2 regions of the Huijunlia imazamoxiresistens genome follow, and region 2 is predicted to be linked to the other one. Evidence: riboswitches for the same ligand, from Rfam matches in the RefSeq annotation. Region 2 holds a riboswitch; the other holds the start of a gene.
What was found. A riboswitch is a leader RNA that binds a small molecule or an ion and turns the genes downstream of it on or off. The one in region 2 is predicted to bind cobalamin.

Region 1: it holds a riboswitch for cobalamin, as region 2 does, so the genes downstream of both, V9K67_RS08220 (ribonucleoside-diphosphate reductase small subunit) here and V9K67_RS19965 (TonB-dependent receptor plug domain-containing protein) in region 2, are expected to answer to the same signal.

The regions. Positions count from the first base shown of each region.
Region 1 covers NZ_JBBBEI010000005.1:195,775-201,690, reverse strand. Annotated here, with positions in the region: gene V9K67_RS08225 (ribonucleoside-diphosphate reductase subunit alpha) at 1-859, opposite strand, end outside; gene V9K67_RS08220 (ribonucleoside-diphosphate reductase small subunit) at 884-1,855, opposite strand; cobalamin riboswitch at 1,972-2,177, opposite strand; gene V9K67_RS08215 (DUF6607 family protein) at 2,293-3,222, opposite strand; gene V9K67_RS08210 (hypothetical protein) at 3,301-3,759, opposite strand; gene V9K67_RS08205 (SDR family oxidoreductase) at 3,756-5,228, opposite strand; gene V9K67_RS08200 (lipocalin family protein) at 5,230-5,778, opposite strand.
Region 2 covers NZ_JBBBEI010000019.1:60,757-66,672, reverse strand. Annotated here, with positions in the region: tRNA gene V9K67_RS19980 (tRNA-Arg) at 359-433, opposite strand; gene V9K67_RS19975 (MarC family protein) at 450-1,028, opposite strand; gene V9K67_RS19970 (Dph6-related ATP pyrophosphatase) at 1,049-1,792, opposite strand; gene V9K67_RS19965 (TonB-dependent receptor plug domain-containing protein) at 1,919-3,826, opposite strand; cobalamin riboswitch at 3,946-4,200, opposite strand; gene V9K67_RS19960 (TolC family protein) at 4,316-5,752, shown strand; gene V9K67_RS19955 (efflux RND transporter periplasmic adaptor subunit) at 5,872-5,916, shown strand, end outside.

The DNA of each region.
Region 1 (5,916 bases), on a different contig from region 2:
CCACGTAGCGGGCCGTATCGTTGAACACCCTTAGCATGGGAATGATGCCGTTGCTGGTGCCGTTGGTACCGCTGATGTAGCTGCCGGTGGCGCGAACGTTGTGAATGGCCAGGCCGATGCCGCCGGCGCTTTGCGAGATCTTTGCCGTCTGCCTCAAGGTATCGTAGATGCCATCGATGCTGTCTTCCTTCATGGCCAGCAAAAAGCAGGAGCTCATTTGCGGCCGCGGGGTGCCGGCATTAAAGAGCGTAGGGGTGGCATGGGTAAACCAGTGCTCGCTGAGGAGGTGGTAGGTCTGGAGCACGCTGTCCAGGTCGGACTTATGAATGCCGAGGGCCACCCGCATGTACATGTGCTGGGGACGTTCGGCAATCTCCCCGTCGATGCGCAGCAGGTACGACTTTTCCAGGGTTTTGAAGCCGAAATAATCGAAGGCGTAGTCGCGGTCGTAGATGATGACGCTGTCCAGCCATTCGGCATGCGTATCAATGAGGACCATCACGTCGTCGGCGATCAGTGGCATTTTGCGGCCGGTGGCCTTGTCGGTATACGCATAGAGCTTGCGCATGGTGTCCGAGAACGATTTTACCGTGTTCTTGTGCAGGTTGCTCACGGCAATGCGGGAGGCCAGGATAGCGTAGTCGGGATGGGTGGCCGTCAGCGAAGCCGCCACCTCCGCCGCCAGGTTGTCCAGCTCCGTGGTGTGCACGCCTTCGTAAATGCCTTCAATGGTTTTCTTGGCCACGTCGATGGGATGCACCATCGGGCTCAGGCCGTACGACAGTTTTTTAATGCGGGCCGTCACTTTATCGAATTGAATGGGTTCTTTCCGCCCACTCCGCTTAATTACATAGCTCATAATTATATTTTAAGGGGTGAGGCGTTAGAAATCTTCTTCCAAAGAAAAGGCCTGGCTTTCCTTGGCGGCCATGACGCCGGCTTTCTGGTAGTCGCCGACGCGTTTTTCAAAAAAGTTCGTTTTGCCCTGCAGCGAGATCATTTCCATGAAGTCGAAGGGATTGGCGGCGCCATACACCTTGGGATATCCCAGCTCGGAAATCCAGCGGTCGGCCACGAACTCGATATATTGCTGCATGAGGCGGGCGTTCATGCCGATCAGGTCTACCGGCAGCGCCTCGGTGATGAATTCCTTTTCGATGGCAACGGCATCGGTGATGATGGCGTACACCTCTTCCCGCGACAGCTGTTGCTGCAGCATGCCGTATAACAGGCAGGCAAACTCGCAGTGCAGGCCTTCGTCGCGGCTAATGAGCTCGTTGCTGAAGGTCAGCCCCGGCATCAGCCCCCGTTTGCGCAGCCAGAAGAGCGAACAGAAGCTGCCGCTGAAGAAGATGCCTTCGACGGCGGCGAAGGCCACCAGCCGCTGGGCGAAGCTGCCATTGGTGATCCAGCGCAGGGCCCATTCAGCCTTTTTGGTTACGGCCGGCACGGTTTCCATGGCATGGAACAGGCGGTGCTTTTCTTTAGGATCGCTGATGTAGGTGTCGATCAGCAGGGCGTAGGTTTCGCTGTGAATATTTTCCATCATGATCTGGAAACCGTAAAAGCAGCGGGCTTCGGGCAACTGCACCTCGCTCATGAAATTCACGGCCAGGTTTTCGTTGACGATGCCGTCGCTGGCGGCAAAGAAGGCCAGCACGTGCGAAATGAAATGGCGCTCGCCATCGTTCAGGGTTTCCCAGTCTTTAAGGTCTCCGCTCAGGTCGATCTCCTCGGCCGTCCAGAAGCTGGCCTCGTGGCGCTTGTAATGTTCCCATACTTTAGGGTAGTTGATGGGAAGCAGGACAAAGCGTTCCTTGTTCTCTTTTAAAAGTACTTCGTTCTCCGGCTGCATAGCTATAGTTTAAAAAATGGAGCAATAAGCCTTCGGAAAAAGAAATAAGGGCTGAAACAGCGCGGGGATACCCTGCGGATTGGTCCAGTTCAATGCCTTTCTCCCGAAAGCGATGAAACAGAAAGCCGATCCTGGCAGGTCTTCTGGCTTGCTCCATTGTCCAGGGCCTTCCCATCCCGCCGGAGGCGAAACAGTGACCGTCTGTGTTCTGAACAATGCTAAGGAGCTTACAGCTACGGGGATAGCGCCGGATTTGCACCGGACTTCCCTTTTAATACGTATCACCTGTGGCGATAGCGTAACCAAAATCTGCCTGCAAGATACAGCGGAGGAGAGCTGGAAGCATAAAGTTGTTTTCCACGGGGTTATCCACGTAGTGTTAATAACAGGTGAAGAGGGCAAATACAAGAAACGCTTCGCCTGAAGCAAAGTGCAGTTTACTTTCCCGCCACTTCGGCATTGACCTGGGCGAACTTCTGCAGGAGGGTTTTTATTTTCTGGGCGGCGGCTTCCGCCGAAAGAAGCCGGTTGTTGTACTGATCCGATAATTCATCCAAATGCTGGTGCAGCACCTTGTTGTCAACCTTTGCCTGCAGGCTTACCCGGTTGCCCCCGGTCAGCAGCTGCTGCCATTCGGTGCGTACCAGCCCCCAGAAGGCGCTGTGCTGCTGCCACCACTGTAAGGCATAGGCGCACTTTTCCTTATTGGCCCGGGTATAAATGTTATAGCCCTTTTCCTGGGCAATGACGTGGTCGCCGCCCGACTGCCGGCGGATCTTGTCGTTGTCCTGCTCGTGGGTCCAGCCGCTGTCGGTCAGCACCAGGCGATTGCCGCGACGCAGGATGTCGTAGTCGTTGCGCACGGTGTACTCGCGGCGGGGCAGCGGCGCAGCAACGGTGCTCTGCCAGAAGACCTTGCCGTCGGTGGCCACCCATTCGCTGATGCCCTGGTAACGGGGCGCATCGTCCACCTCCCAGACAGTCTGCGTCCACCGGCCCTTGTAGGCGGCCGGCAAAAGCTGCTGCCTCACCCATTTTTTCGCGCCTTCGTACTTCCACAGGTAGGGTTGCTCGAATTCCCAGTCTTCCCGCCAGTGCTTGATTACCGTGGTATCGTCGAGGATCAGCAGGTGCTGGATCACCACCCTGCGGGCAGAGGCTTCAATGGGCAGGGCCAGCTCCCGGGCGCCCATCTGCTCCCGCGGATGAAATTTGTAGTTGGGATCAGGAGCAAAGGTTTCGGCATATTTGAATTCCACATCAAAGCAACCGCACAGCTTGTCAATATTTTCCCGCCCGCCCTGCAACTGGGCGCGGGCCGGCAAAGCTGCCAACAGCAGGAAAAGGAAGCGGCAGATCTCTTTCATGGCGTTCAGGTTTTTTTGGTGGAGAAGAACGAAACAACCAAACCTGCCGCATAATTCCTGCCAGCCTCACCCTGCCCCTTATACCAGGCCGAACTGGCGGAAGTGGTGGGTAAAATGCTTGCCGTGGAAGTGGACCCATCCCTTATGGTCCAGGGGGCCGAAGCGGGGGTGGGTGCTGGTGCCCCCGGGCTGGGCCGCAAAGTAGCGCTCGAAAGCGTCCAGCTCGGCGTTCAGCTGGCTGATCGCCTCCTGCAGGCTGGGCCACTCAAAGGGAGCGGGCCCCTCACCCAGCAGCGGCGTTTTCATGCCTTTGGGCAAGTCGGCGTCCACGAATAGGTAGGTTTGCCGGGCGGCCAGGGTTTCCTCGTCGGACAGCCGCTGGGCCATGATGCGTTTGCCATTGGAAATTTGCACCGTGGTGGCCAGGTGTTCCACCATGTTCTGGGGCCGCATAACGCCCCAGGCGGGCAGGCTTTCTTCGGTCAGGCGCTGCAGCAGCGCATTCAGGTCCGTACGGTTCGTGATATCCACTTTCATCGGTACTCCGTGTTTTTAGGAACTGCAAAGATGCCTTTTCTTTCCGGCCTTCCGCTCACAATGTTGCGGATCATGCCCCGGAAAATAAAGCCGTGGAAGGGCAACACCGCGTACCAGTACAGCCGGCCGGCCACACCCAGCGGCCGGAAGGTGGCCGTTTGCGTCAGCACCCCGTCTTCGCCCAGGCGGAACTCCAGCCAGGCCTCCCCCGGCACCTTCATCTCGGCATACAGCAGCAGCCGTTTGTCTTCGCGGGAGGCCACCAGCACGCGCCAGAAATCCAGGGCGTCGCCGGGCCGGATGTCGGTAGCGCTTTTGCGCCCCCGCCGCAGGCCGACCCCGCCTACCAGCTGGTCCATAAATCCCCGCACCTCCCAGAGCCAGTCCCCATAGTACCAGCCGGTCTTTCCCCCGATCTGCCAGATGCGGTCGAGCACCTGTTCCCCGTCGCCCACCTTTTCGCGGCGCACATCCTTGAAGCAACCGTTCACCGGCACTTCTATAAAGGCGGAAATGCCTTTTTGAAAAATTTTACTGGACTGGGCGTCCTTCCAGCTCGAAACCACCTGGTTCTGCTCGATCTTGTCAAAGGCCATGCGGATGGCCTCGTCGTAGCCGATCAGCGAAATGCCCAGGCGCCCGGCCAGGTCGTTCGGCCGGCACACCACTTCCACCTTCATGCTGTTGACCAGGTTGCGGGCCAGCGCATAGGAGGTGGAGGTAACGAAATAGAGCCAGTAAGAAGACAGGCGGGGCGTCAGCACGGGCACCATCAGGATGCGCCGCTTCAGGCCCCTTACCCCTGCAAAGCGCAACAGCATGTCCTTATAGCTGATAATTTCCGGCCCCCCGATATCGAAGCTTTGGTTGTAAGTGTCGGTGCGGCCCATCACCCCGCTCAAAAACTGCAGCACATTGCGGATGGCAATGGGCTGGCTGCGGGTTTTCAGCCAGCGCGGGCCGATCATCAGGGGCAGCTTTTCCACCAGGTCGCGGATGATCTCGAAGGAAGCGCTGCCCGACCCGATGATGATGCCGGCGCGCAGCGTGGTCAGGGCATAGGAAGCGCCGGAAAGAATGGTTTCCACGTTGCGGCGCGACGAGAGGTGCCGCGACAGCACGGGCTCATTGACGATACCGCTTAAATAGATCACCTGGCGGGCCTTCGTTTGTTCGATCCGGTGGCGGAAATTCTGGGCGCACTCCTGCTCCAGCTGTTCAAAGTTGCCCGTGCCGGTCGCCATGGAATGGATCAGGTAATACGCCACGTCAATGTCTTCCGGGATCTGCCGCAGGGTTTCGGGCCGGAGAAAGTCCGCTTCGATAACGACGCAGTTTTCCGCGGCATAGGGCGCATAAAAGCGGTTTTTATCGCGTACGCAGCACAGCACCCGGTGCCCCTGCTGCAGCAGCAGGGGCAATAAGCGTTGGGCAATATAACCGGTAACACCGGTGAGCAGCACGTTCATGTTATTCGTTTTTATCGTGGACCACCCACACCAGGTCGGCTACCTTGTAGCCCAGCCGGGCCGCCTGGTCGAGGTAGGCTTTCCGGATGCTGTCGGGCATTGTTTTGCTACGGGAAAGCAGCCACAGGTATTTGAGGTTTTTGCCCGCCACCAGCGCATAATTATAGTCCCGGTCCAGGGCCAGCACGTTGTAGCCGGAATAAAAGGGACCGAAAAAAGACACCTTCAGCCGTCCTTCGTCCGCGGCCCCGGCCGCCTTGGCCTTGCCGGTAGCCTGCTTCCATTCCCCGGTCACATAATTATAGCCCCGGTTCACCACCCGGATGCTGCCATCGTCATTCAGTGCATAGGTGGCCGTCGTATTATTCAGGTTCCGCTCGTGTTTAAAATCCAGGCGGGCGATCTCGTACCAGCGCCCCAGGTAACGCTGCCGGTCAAACGGTTTTACCACCACCGCATTTTCCGGGATGGACCGGCAGGATGGGAGCGCAAAAAGCAGCAGCGCCGCTACCCCGCTTCCCATAAAAAATTTCATTCTGTTTGCGTTCATGATCTCCTGTTTTTGAGGTAATAACCCATCAGCGCCAAAGCCCTGTTTCACTGGAATAAACAGCCAAGTCGGCGAAAAGTTGCGGTTCCCCAGCGGGCTTCTTTTCCGGCACCCGGGCAAAATGGTTGTGTAGTCCCC
Region 2 (5,916 bases):
TGTTTGTTCTTTCAGCAGGCGGTTCAGGATGGCTTCTGCAGATAATTCCTGGCGACGGATTCTAGGTTCCCTTGCTGCGGGATGGCTGGTCGTTAGCATGACTTTATAAATTAATCGTATGTTTTAGGGGCGGCAAAGATAGGGGTGGAAGGGAAACGCCGGGCACCAAATCCACGGGAACAGTAAGTTTTTTTTATCCACGTTTAAGTTTGCTGATTTACAGCTTTTTAGGAAGGAACAGTGTGCATATCTACCTTATATAACGGGGAGGCTCAGGGTATAATAACGGCACCGGGTCGGGATGGCCCCAAAAGCAGAACCGCCTTAGACCGGGGATCTAAGGCGGTTCTGCTGATTTTGGTAGCCTCGACAGGAATCGAACCTGTATCTGGAGCTTCGGAAACTCTTATACTATCCATTGTACTACGAGGCCAAAAGGGTTGATCTTGCTATTTTATCAGTCCGTTTGCATTGCTGGCGAAGATCTTTACCGCGATGGCGAGCAAAATTACGCCAAAAAATTTTCTTACAGCAATTAATCCTGCCGGTCCTAAAATTTTTTCGATAATTCTGAGGGATTTTAACACAACGTAAACGATTATCAGGTTAAAAAAGATGGCAAGCAGCACCGTCAACTGGTCGTAGTTGGCCTTGAGGGAAATGATGGTGGTAAGCGTGCCGGAGCCGGCGATCAGCGGGAAGGCGATGGGCACTACGGTGGCGGCCCGTACCTCGGTTTCCGCCTTGAAGAATTCCACGCCCAGCACCATCTCCATGCCCAGGAAAAAGATAACGATGGAGCCGCCCACCGCAAAGGACTTTACATCCAGCCCCAGCAGGTTCAGGAAGGGCTCGCCGATAAACAGGAACAGGATCATCAGGATGCCGGAAACCATCGTGGCCCGGCCCTCGCGGATGCCGCCCAGCTTTTTGTTCAGCGAGATCAGTACCGGGATGGCCCCCACAATGTCGATCACCGCGAACAGGGTAAAACCAACGGTCAGAATTTCCTTCAGCTTGATGTCCATAAATTCATTCATTTTCTGCTTCACTGGCCCGAAAAAACCGGGCCGCACAGTTCGCAAAACCAGAAGCCCATGTTCGCCGGCGCCGGCTGGGCCGAAAAGCAATTGTCCTTCTGCTCCTTCGGGGCCTGGTACTGCCGCAGCACCTTTTCGCCTACCTGGAAGGGGACGGGTTTTTTGAAAATAGGGCCGTCGAAAACGAAGGTGTGGAACTCGCCGTTCTCGCCGCAGGGATCCACGCCCGGAGGCAGGTCGTTGAGGAAGTCCCGGTCGATGATGCGGCCGGCAAAGCTGGCGTCCAGCACTTCGGCCTTCGTGCACACGACCACCGTTTTAAAGCCCAGGGAAAGGAATTCCTCCATCAGCTCGCGGGTATTGCGCTTCCATAGCGGGAACACCGCCTGCAGGCCGGCTTTCGCCAGCTGGGTTTCTCGGTAGGCCCGCAGGTCCTCCAGGAAAATATCGCCGAAGAACGAATGGGTAAAGCCTTCCTGCAGGAGACCGGTGACGGTTTGTTCCATCTGCTGTTCGTATACGCTCATGGAGGGCTGGTCGGGCAGCACCAGCTTTTGCAGCGGCAGCCCGATGGCGGCGGCCTGCTGCTCCAGCAGCTCCTCGCGTACACCGTGCATGGATATGCGCCGGTATTGGGCATTGACGCTGGTCAGCAGCTTTTCGATGGCGTAGTTGCTGTCCTGAAGTGCATGATACAGGGCGAGCGCGCTGTCCTTGCCGCCGCTCCAGTTGAAGTAAGATTTATGGGCCATGGAATACAAGTTTACGGGTTTACGGGTTTACGGGTTGCGGGGAAAGTTGAATTTAGTTTTCCATAGAAACAAATAAAGGAAAGCCCGGGCTTTCCTTTATTTGTTGGTGAAGGTTGCGCTTTTGACTTATAAGCTGATGCTGATACCGCCGGATACCAAAAAGGGGATGGAGTTGTACCCGTAAACGGTGAAGAATTTCTTATCCGTGAGGTTTTTGGCATCGGCAAACACTTTCAGGTAGCTTACCGGCTTGTATTCGGCGTAGGCATTCAGGATGCAGAAAGGATCCAGTGAAACGTCCTTGGCCATATAGCCGCCCAGGTCCATGCGCTTGCTTTCGTAATGGGCCGACAGACTTACAAAGAACTGGTCTGCCGGCTGGAAGCCCAGGGTGATATTGGCCGTATGCTCGGGCCTTCTTAAGCCGTACCGGTAGGCGGTATCTTTATAGGTGATGCGGTGCTGCGACTGCTCCTTTACTTTCAGCCAGGTATAGTTAGCGTTTACACTTACCCGTTTGCCCAGCTGAAGCTTGTTCTCGAACTCCAGGCCATAGGCTTCCTGGTGGCTGATATTGAAATATTTATTCTTCGTGTAGTTGTAGTCCAGCGCATCGTCGGTTTCCCGGTTGAAGTACACCAGGCGGGTATTGACCATGTGGTTGGTAAACTGTGCGCCCGCTTCGTAGTGCAGCGACTTCTCGGGTTTCAGCGAATCGGTACCATACCTCGAATACAGCTGGTACAGCGTCGGCGCCTTAAAGCCGGTGGAAACGGAGGCCAGCAGCTTTACTTTTTGCGCGATCACGTACGAGGGGTTAAAGGTGTAGGTATAGTTGCTGCCGTAAGCGGAGTGGGTGTTGAGGCGCCCGCCCAGTTCGGCATTCAGTCCCCAGTTGCTGGTATAAAACAGCGAACTGTAGATGGAGGTCTGGCTGGCTTTCTTTTCCGCCAGCGGGTCCACATAATCGGGATAGGGGGGGAAGATGGACAGCAGCTTTTTGCTCATGAAGGCGGCGCGGTGGTCGGCACCCTGCAGCAGGGTAAAGCCCTTGCCCAGGTTAAAGGAGCCGTACAGTTCCACAAACTGGGTCTGGGCTTTATAGCTGTCGTCCAGGTAGGCCTTGAAGTTATCGGAGCTGTCGTTGAGGAAGGTGCGGTTGCCCTGGTTGTACAAATAATTGCCGGTTACCGTTGCGGCAGGCAGCTTGTATACAAAGCCGCCGCCGGCCATCAGGGTTTTGCTGCGGAAGGAATAATCCCGGTCATCGCTGAAGGCGCTGTTGTCGATCTCGTTCACGTACCCGCTGTACTGCGTGAAGCTTTTCAGGGTAAGTTCCCTGGTGGCGTTCCAGGTCAGGTTGGCCGTTGCCACGTCGCCATTATAGCCATCGTTGTCGAACTTCTTTTTGCCGCTGCTGTCCCAGGCAGAGGAAAAGCCGTTGGTATACAGCTTGGCATACCGGACATTGTAGGTCAGCTGGTTGGCCAGTTTGCCGTATACCTGGGCGTTCCCGTTCAGGTAGCCCCGGTTGCCGGCGACTGCGGTGGCTTTCATATTTACCGGTTTGCTGATATCGGTTTTGGTGGTGATAATGTTGATCACCCCGGCCACTGCGTCGGAGCCGTAGAGGGTGGACTGCGAGCCCTTGCAGATCTCGATCTCCTCGATGTTGCCGATGGCCAGCAGGTTGATGTCGAACTCGTTGTTGATCAGGGAAGGATCGCTGACCGGCACGCCATCAATGGTAATAAGGGTACGGCCCGAAGCGGCGCCCCGCAGGAAGATGCTTTGGTTGGTACCCAGGTTGTTCAGGGCGCCGGCAATGTTCAGGCCCGCCTGTTCGTTCAGTACCTGCCCCAGGGTCTTGCCGGTGCTTTTTTCCAGCTGGCTGCGGGAAATGACCGTAATGACCTTGCCGGTCTGGCTTTGCTTGACAGGGTACTTGTTGGCGGTCAGTACTACTTCGTCCAGTGATTTTACCAGGCTGTCTTTTTGCGCTTGCGCCCAACTGCAGAAAAGGATTGCAGTCACAAGAAGTGCGTTCTTTTTCATTTCTTTTTTGATTGTGACTGCCTTCGGAAAAAGGTAAGGTAGAAATATAACTGACCCGGGATGCTAGTTACATTCCATGCTCTTCACCCGAAAGCATTAATGATAAATGGCAAGAGGCAGGTCTTCTGGCTCGGTTCCCTGCTAAAGCCTTCCCATTCCGCAGGAGGCGGAACAGTGGCCTTTTTTTAGCAGGCTGCGGTAGATGTGCACTAAGCGGAAGTGCGCACTGCGCGCTACTTACTTTACACTACTCGCTGAACCTTACAGCTACGGGGATAGCGCCGGACTCACACCGGACTTCCCATTTTAATCTCCCGCCGGAAGCGGAGAGAACCCATTGCGGCCGCAAAAGTAGGCAAGAAAACCGGCCCTCAAAATCTTTTTGCGGCTTCCCGTCCGGTCAAAAAATCTTTCCCAAAAGGTTTTTGGCGTTGCGCTATTCGGCACCTTTGCTGTTATTTTCGCTGAATGAGAAAGCAACAAATTGCCTTTGCGGCGCTGTTGGCGCTTTTTTCGCCCCTCCTTGGTTCCGCCCAGGAAAAGTGGGACCTGAAGCAATGTGTGGAGTACGCCCTGTCGAATAACCTATCGGTACAGCAGCAGGACGTACAGGCCCGGCTCGAGCAACTGACCCTGGAGCAAAGCCGGCTGGCCCGGTATCCTTCCCTGCATTTTACCAACAACACCGGCCTCAATACCGGCCGCTCCATCGACCGCACCACCAACCAGTTTACCACCCAAAGCATTTTCTATTCGGGCTTCTCGCTGCAAAGCAGCGTGGAGGTATTTAACTTCCACCGCCAGCAGCATACCATTGCCGCCAACCGCTTTGCCGCCGAAGCGGCCACGGCCACGGTAGACAAGGTCCGGAACGACGTGGCCCTGAACGTGGCCGGCGCCTACCTGCAGATCCTGCTCAACCACCAGCAGGTGGAGATCAGCCAGGTGCAGGTGCAGCAAACCGCCGCCCAGCTTTCCAATACCCGCAAGCAGGTGGAAGCCGGCTCGGTGCCCGAGCTCAACGCCGCCCAGCTGGAAGCGCAACTGGCCCAGGACAGCGCCACCCTCATTACGACCCAGGGTGCCGAAACCCAGTCGCTGCTGTACCTGAAGGCCCTCCTGAGCATGGATGCGGGCCAGCCCTTCGCCATTGCCACCCCCCCGGTAGCACTCATTCCGCTGGAGCCCCTCGCCAGCCTGCAACCCGAGGCAGTGTACCAGCAGGCCCTGGCCAACCTGCCGCAGCAACGGGCCAACCGCCTGCGCCTGCTGGCGGCCCAACGAAGCGTGGCGGCGGCCCGCGGCGCTATGTACCCCTCCCTGTCGCTGGGCGCCAACCTGCAGACGAACTATTCCACGGCCCGCAACCAGGCCCTGGCCCTGGAGCCCCTGACCCGCACCGATACCATCGGCAAGGTGTCCGGCTCCAACGCCCCCGTCCTGACCACCGTGCGGGTGCCCCAGTACACCTACTACGCCGACCCCTTCGGCACCCAGTTTTCCAATAACTTCGGCAACGGCGTCGGCCTCAGCCTGTCGGTTCCCATTTTTAACGGCGGCGCCGCCCGCACCGGCTGGCAACGGGCCAAACTGAATGTGCGGACCTACGAGCTGCAGCAGCAACAGGAAAACCTGACCCTGAAGCAGGATATTTATAAGGCGTATACCGATGCGGTGACCTCGCTGCAAAAGTTCACCGCCACCACCAAGGGCGCCGAGGCGGCCCAGAAAGCCTTTGAGTTTGCCACCAAACGCTACGACATCGGCCTGCTGAACAGCCTCGACCTGATCATCAGCCAGTCCAACCTTTACCGGGCACGGCAGGAACGCCTCCTGGCCCAGTTCGACTACGTCTTCAAAATGAAGGTGCTCGAATTCTACAAAGGGCAGGGGATCCGATTGTAAATCAGTTGACGCGTTTACGGGTTTACACGTTCACGAGTTGGCGGGAAGGGTTTTACCGTTTAGGTTTTAAGTTTTAAGTTTATAGTTTGTGGTTACTCACCATTCACAATTATCGGTTCATGAACAAAGCAGTTAAATGGGGCCTGATCGGCCTGGGCGGTTTG